2 regions of the Limnohabitans sp. TEGF003 genome follow, and region 2 is predicted to be linked to the other one. Evidence: predicted binding sites of a transcription regulator. Region 2 holds the regulator's gene; the other holds the start of a gene.

Region 1 (3,217 bases), 1.1 Mb from region 2:
CTTCCTGCATCTTCAGTTCGATGTAAGCGTCGATCCACGAGTCGGTGAACACGCCGCCCTTGGTCAGGAAGGCGCGGTCGGCGTCGAGGGCTTCCAGCGCCTGGTCCAGGCTGTGGCAGACGGTGGGCACCAACTTGTCTTCTTCTGGCGGCAGGTGGTACAGGTCCTTGGTCGCGGCTTCGCCGGGGTGGATCTTGTTTTCGATGCCGTCCAGACCCGCCATCAACAGGGCGGCAAAGCCCAGGTAGGGGTTCATCAATGGATCGGGGAAACGGGCTTCCACACGGCGGGCTTTGTCGCTGGCGACGTTGGGGATGCGGATCGAAGCCGAGCGGTTCTTGGCCGAGTAAGCCAGCTTCACAGGCGCTTCGTAGTGCGGGACCAGGCGCTTGTAGCTGTTGGTGCCGGGGTTGGTGATCGCGTTCAGGGCGCGGGCGTGCTTGATGATGCCGCCGATGTAGTACAGGGCAAATTCAGACAAGCCAGCGTAGCCATTGCCTGCGAACAGGTTCTTGCCGTCTTTCCAGATGGACTGGTGCACGTGCATGCCGGAGCCGTTGTCGCCAGCGTAGGGCTTGGGCATGAAGGTCGCGGTTTTGCCGTAGGCGTTGGCCACGTTGTGGATCACGTACTTTTGCAAAAGGGTCCAGTCGGCGCGCTCGACCAGTGTGGAGAACTTGGTGCCGATTTCGCACTGGCCAGCGCCAGCCACTTCGTGGTGGTGCACTTCGACCGGGATGCCCACGGATTCGAGGATCAGCGACATTTCGCTGCGCATGTCGTGTGTGCTGTCCACGGGTGGCACGGGGAAGTAGCCCCCCTTGACGCGGTTGCGGTGACCGCTGTTGCCGTTGTCCATCTTGGTGCCGGTATTCCAGGGGGCTTCGGCTTCGTCGATGGCGTAGAAACTGTTGTTCGGCTCGGTGCTCCAGCGCACGTCGTCAAACAAGAAGAATTCTGGCTCGGGACCAAAGAAGGCGGTGTCGCCCAGGCCCGATTGCTTGAGGTAAGTCTCGGCGCGCTTGGCGATCGAACGTGGGTCACGCTCGTAGGCCTTGCCGTCGTTGGGCTCGATCACGTCGCAGATCAAGACCAGTGTGACTTCTTCGAAGAAGGGGTCGATCAGGGCGCTGTTGGGATCGGGGATCAACAACATGTCCGAAGCTTCAATGCCTTTCCAGCCCGCGATGGAAGAACCGTCAAACGCTTGACCTTCTTCGAACTTGCTTTCGTCGAACTGCGACACGGGCGCAGTGATGTGCTGCCATTTGCCACGGGTATCGGTGAAACGGAAGTCAACGAACTTGACTTCGTTCTCTTTCACCATCTTCATCACGTCTGCGACGGTCTTGGCCATCAAAATCTCCTGAATGGAAAGGGGTTAAAAAGCTTGCTCACGGGTCTTGCAGTTTCTGTGCCAACTTGAGGCCCAAACCGCAGCCGAACAACCCGAGATTGTGCCCTGCAGGCGACCCGTTGGGCATCTCCGGGGGATAAAAAGCGTGCCCTCTCGGCATGGTCGATGGCCACCGCCGCCAGGCTTTCACTTTTTCAAGCCACTGGACACCTCAACGGTTTGTCCAGCTCCGTGACAATGCACTTTTATGGTGCAATTTTGCACCATTTTGGTGATACCGAGATCAACGCACCAATTCGGGGCCATATTCCAAAGGAAAAGCCTTCAGGCCTTGCCGCAGGTCCAGATAAGCCCGTTCGGCATCGGCCGGTTCGCCCTTGACCCCCAGCTCGATGTGGCGCCCCCACTGCGGGTGGTCCACGCTGGGCAGGCTGAACACCTTGACGCCGGGGTGCGCGGCCTCAATGGACTCCATCAAGGGCGTCAGGGTGGCTTCCATCGCCCCGAGGACGATCACCGACTTTTCGATGTACGCGTTGCGCCGGAAATGGGCGCTGTATTGGCTGTCCAGCACCGATTCGATCATCGGCCAGGCCATGACCGGAAAGCCGGGCACAAAATGCACCGCGCCGCCGCCCGCGCCTGTGCAGCTGAACCCGGGAATCTTGTTGTAGGGGTTGCGGATGATGGCTGCCCCTTCAGGGAACACCCCCATGTTCAGGCGGTGGACGTTGTCCGGGCGGTCCGGCTCGTAAGCCACGCCCTGCTCCTTGGCGGTGTCCTGCATGCGCTCGTGAATCAAGCGCTTGGCTTCGGGGTGCAGGGCCAAAGGCACGCCCAGCGCTTTGGCCGCGCATTGGCGCGTGTGGTCGTCCGGCGTGGCCCCGATACCGCCGCAGCTGAACACCACATCGGCCGAGGCGAATGCGCGTTTCAGGGTGGCGGTGATGCGCTCGGGCGAGTCGCCCACGTATTCGGCCCAGCCCAGACTCAGGCCGCGCGCGGTCATCAACTCGATGACTTTGGGCATGTGCTTGTCCTGGCGCTTGCCGGACATGATTTCGTCGCCAATGATGATCAGGCCAAAGGTGGGGGTCATGGTGGTCTTGAAGAAAAAGCAGTCGGTTCAAAGGCTGGGGCGGGGTTCGACATCGGTGACGCTGTCGGCCTTGTCTTCCGGGCCCGGGCCGAGCCGGGCAGCGGCATGGGGCGAAGCCGGCACGGCGGGTAAAACGTCATCGACAGCCGCGCGATGGGGTTCATTGCGCGGTTCGTTGCGCAGCGCCTGCAAGGCCGCCAGCGCAAAGTGGGCAAACCACAGCGAAGAAAACGCAAACACCAAGGTGTAGATCCAGATGGCCACAGGCACCAGGATCACAAAGGCTGCGGCAAACAAAGCCCCCGAAGCCCACACCAAGCTGGGCGCAGCGCCCATGAGCCCGGTGACCACGCCCATGCCCAGAAAGCTCATGCGGTGGCGCGCCATCAGGGCGTGGCGCTCGTCGGCGCTGGCGAATTCGGCCAGCACATCAAAAGCCATGACGCGGTAGGTGAGCCAACCCCAAATGAGCGCAGGCAGCACCATGGCCAAGGGCGGCACCAGCCACATCGGCAAAGTCAGCAACAAAGCGCCCAGCGCCAGCAGCAAGGACAAAAATGTCCACCACAGGCTCAGCGCCAGGCTGCCGCCGTGCTTGCGCTGCAGGGCCGCAAAGCGCCGGTCGGCCACCAGGCGGGTCAGTGCAGGCGTCATCAGGAACGAGACCGCCAGCAAAGACGCCACCACCACCAAAGGGGTGACCGAAAAAATCACGAGCAAAGGGGCCACCACCGTCTTGAGGTCGGGCAAACCAATGCCTT
Region 2 (3,217 bases):
GCTGACCCCCCGGAAAACCAATCCGGCCACCACGCCACCTGCGCCCAGCCCGGCCATTCCGGCCCTGCGGGTCAGCCCCGGCACGGCTGAAAGCAGCAAGCCATGAGCGAAGCTGTGCTCACCAGCCGACTGGAAGCCCACCACCTGCAAAAAGCCTATGGCAGCCGCAAGGTGGTGCATGACGTGTCGGTGCAAGTGGACAAAGGCGAAGTCGTCGGTCTGCTGGGCCCCAACGGCGCGGGCAAAACCACCTCGTTTTACATGATCGTGGGCCTGGTGCGGGCCGATGGTGGGCAGATCCTGATCGACGGCGAAGACGTCACCCGCATGCCCATCCACAAGCGCTCGCGCATGGGCTTGTCGTATTTGCCGCAAGAGGCGTCCATCTTCCGCAAGTTGACGGTGGCCGAGAATGTGCGCGCCATTTTGGAGCTGCAAACCGATGCACAAGGTCGGGGCTTGTCGTCTACCGACATCGAAAAACGCCTGACCGAATTGCTGAACGATTTGCGGGTGGACCACCTGCGCGACTCGCCTGCGGTGGCGCTGTCCGGTGGTGAGCGCCGCCGCGTGGAGATTGCCCGCGCCTTGGCCACCGACCCGCGCTTCATTTTGCTGGACGAGCCTTTTGCCGGCATCGACCCGATCGCGGTGATCGAGATCCAGCGCATCATTGCCTTCCTCAAGCAGCGGGGTATCGGTGTGCTGATCACCGACCATAACGTGCGCGAGACGCTGGGCATTTGCGACCACGCCTACATCATCAGCGAAGGCCGTGTGCTGGCCGAAGGCACGCCCGACGAGATCGTGACCAACGCCGATGTGCGCCGGGTGTACCTGGGCGAACACTTCAGGATGTGATGCACACCCAGCCCGTTCTCGATTTGAAAGCGCAGCCATGAAGCCCGGCCTGTCGCTTCGCATGTCCCAGCACCTGGCGCTCACGCCCCAGTTGCAACAATCGATTCGCCTGCTGCAGCTGTCCACCCTGGAGCTGTCACAAGAGGTCGATCAGATGCTGGACGACAACCCCTTTCTGGAACGCGCCGAAGAAGAAGCAACTGCCGAGGCCTTTGGCCTGGACCAGGCCGACACCCATGTCAGTTTGGGCGACCGGGTCAGCGAAAGCGCCAGCACAACGAGCAGCAGCGACGACAGCGCCAGCGAAACCCGCGACGAAGCCGTGACCGATGTGGCCGAAAGCTGGGACGGCGACGGCAGCGTGGACATGCGACCCGACGACAGCGAATGGGGTGGCGACGCCGCACCGCGCCAAAACAACGGCGAAGAAACCGCCGACGCCATCGACCTGGCCCGCAGCAGCGGCTCGCTGACCGACTTTTTGCACCGTCAGGCGCTGTCGCTGCGCCTGTCCGAAGTGGACCGTGCCGCGCTGCGCTTTCTGATCGAATCGCTCAGCGACGACGGCTACCTGACCGACACCCTGCCCGAACTAGCGGCCAGCTTGGCAGGCACAGACGACTACGAACAGATCGACGAACTGGTGCACCGTTTCACCGTGGCGCTGGGTTTGCTGCAGTCGCTCGAACCCGTGGGCGTGGGCGCACGCGACCTGGCCGAGTGCCTGCGCATCCAGATCAAGGCCTGGCTGCAAGACGACCCAAACGACGAAGTGGCACAAGCGGCGCTGGCCATCTGCGCCCAACCTCTGGAAATGCTGGCCAAGCGCGACTTCAAACGGCTGGCGGTGGCCTGTGGCCTGAGCGAAGCCGTGGTCAAAGCCGCCATCGCCTTCATCGCCCGGCTTGAACCCAAACCCGGCCGCCCCTTTGTGCAGGCCGAGCAAAACATCATCATCCCCGACGTGCTGGTGGTGAACACCAGCAAGACGGCCACGCCCAAATTCCGCATCCAGCTCAACCCCGACGTGATGCCCAAGCTGCGCGTGCACGACATCTATGCCAACGCCCTGCGCGGCGGCAAAGGCGACAACCATGCAGGCCTGCAGCAGCGCCTGCAAGAAGCGCGCTGGTTCATCAAGAACATCCAGCAGCGCTTTGACACCATCTTGCGCGTGTCCACCGCCATCGTGGAGCGGCAGAAAAACTTCCTCACACACGGCGAGCTGGCCATGCGCCCGCTGGTGCTGCGCGAGATCGCCGACGAGCTGGGCATGCACGAGTCCACCATCAGCCGCGTGACCACGGCCAAATACATGGCCACGCCGCAAGGCACGTTTGAGCTGAAGTATTTCTTCGGCTCGGGCCTGGGCACCGACAGCGGCAGCGCTGCATCGAGCACCGCCGTGCGGGCGCTCATCAAGCAGTTTGTCGCCGCCGAAAAACCCACCAAACCGCTGTCGGACAACCAGATTTCCGAGATGCTGAAAGAGCAAGGCATCGACTGCGCCCGCCGCACGGTGGCCAAGTACCGCGAAGCCCTGAAGATCGCGCCCGCCAACCTGCGCAAAACCCTTTGAGAGTATTTGAGTGAATTCATTGAACCTGTTCATGCCTTGCGCCGCGGGCGTTGAGGGCTTTTTGGCCGACGAGGTGCACGCCATCACGGGTCTGACGGGCCACGACCTGCTCACGGGCCGTGGCGGCGTGATGGCCCGCGCCTCGTGGCGCGACGCCATGCGCATCAACCTGCACAGCCGCCTGACCCAGCGCGTGCTGGTACAGCTGTCGGTCACCGACTACCGCAACGAAAACGACCTGTACAACGCCGCCAGCGAAGTGGCCTGGGAAATCTGGTTCACGCCCAAACAGACCTTCAAGATCGACATCACCGCGCAGCACAGCCCGCTCAACAGCCTGAACTTTGCCGCGCTCAAAATCAAGGACGCAGTAGCCGACCGTTTTCGCGCCAAACGCGGCGAGCGCCCCAGCGTGGACACCAGCTGGCCCGACGTGCGCATCTACGCACACCTGACACCCGAAACGGCCACGCTCTACATCGACACCTCGGGCGAGCCACTGTTCAAGCGCGGCTGGCGCACCGACAAGGGCGACGCGCCTTTGAAGGAAACCCTGGCCGCCGCCATGATCGCGGCCAGTGGCTGGGACGCCACCGTGCCCCTGTACGACCCCTGCTGCGGCAGCGGCACCATCCCGATCGAAGCGGCGCAAATCGCCTGCGGCATCGCGCCTGGTTTGCAGCGCCGCTTTGGCTTCGAGAAATTGCTGCCCTTCCAGAACCACGTCTGGCAAGGCCTGATCGAAGAAGCCCGCGACCACGAACACGAACCCACAGC

What was found. Region 2 encodes sigma-54, which starts transcription at its own class of promoters, with help from an activator protein. Its sites were predicted from a motif close to TGGCANGNAANCTGCTTT; they were not measured.
Region 1: glnA (type I glutamate--ammonia ligase) is a predicted target of sigma-54. The motif match lies at 1,403-1,420, and genes of this name have one in related genera.

What each region holds. Positions count from the first base shown of each region.
Region 1 is NZ_AP029225.1:1,586,758-1,589,974, reverse strand. It holds gene glnA (type I glutamate--ammonia ligase) at 1-1,357, opposite strand, end outside; gene ACZ5RT_RS07810 (competence/damage-inducible protein A) at 1,641-2,456, opposite strand; gene ACZ5RT_RS07805 (EI24 domain-containing protein) at 2,484-3,217, opposite strand, start outside.
Region 2 is NZ_AP029225.1:2,716,440-2,719,656, forward strand. It holds gene lptA (lipopolysaccharide transport periplasmic protein LptA) at 1-106, shown strand, start outside; gene lptB (LPS export ABC transporter ATP-binding protein) at 103-861, shown strand; gene ACZ5RT_RS12875 (RNA polymerase factor sigma-54) at 899-2,440, shown strand; gene ACZ5RT_RS12880 (THUMP domain-containing class I SAM-dependent RNA methyltransferase) at 2,451-3,217, shown strand, end outside.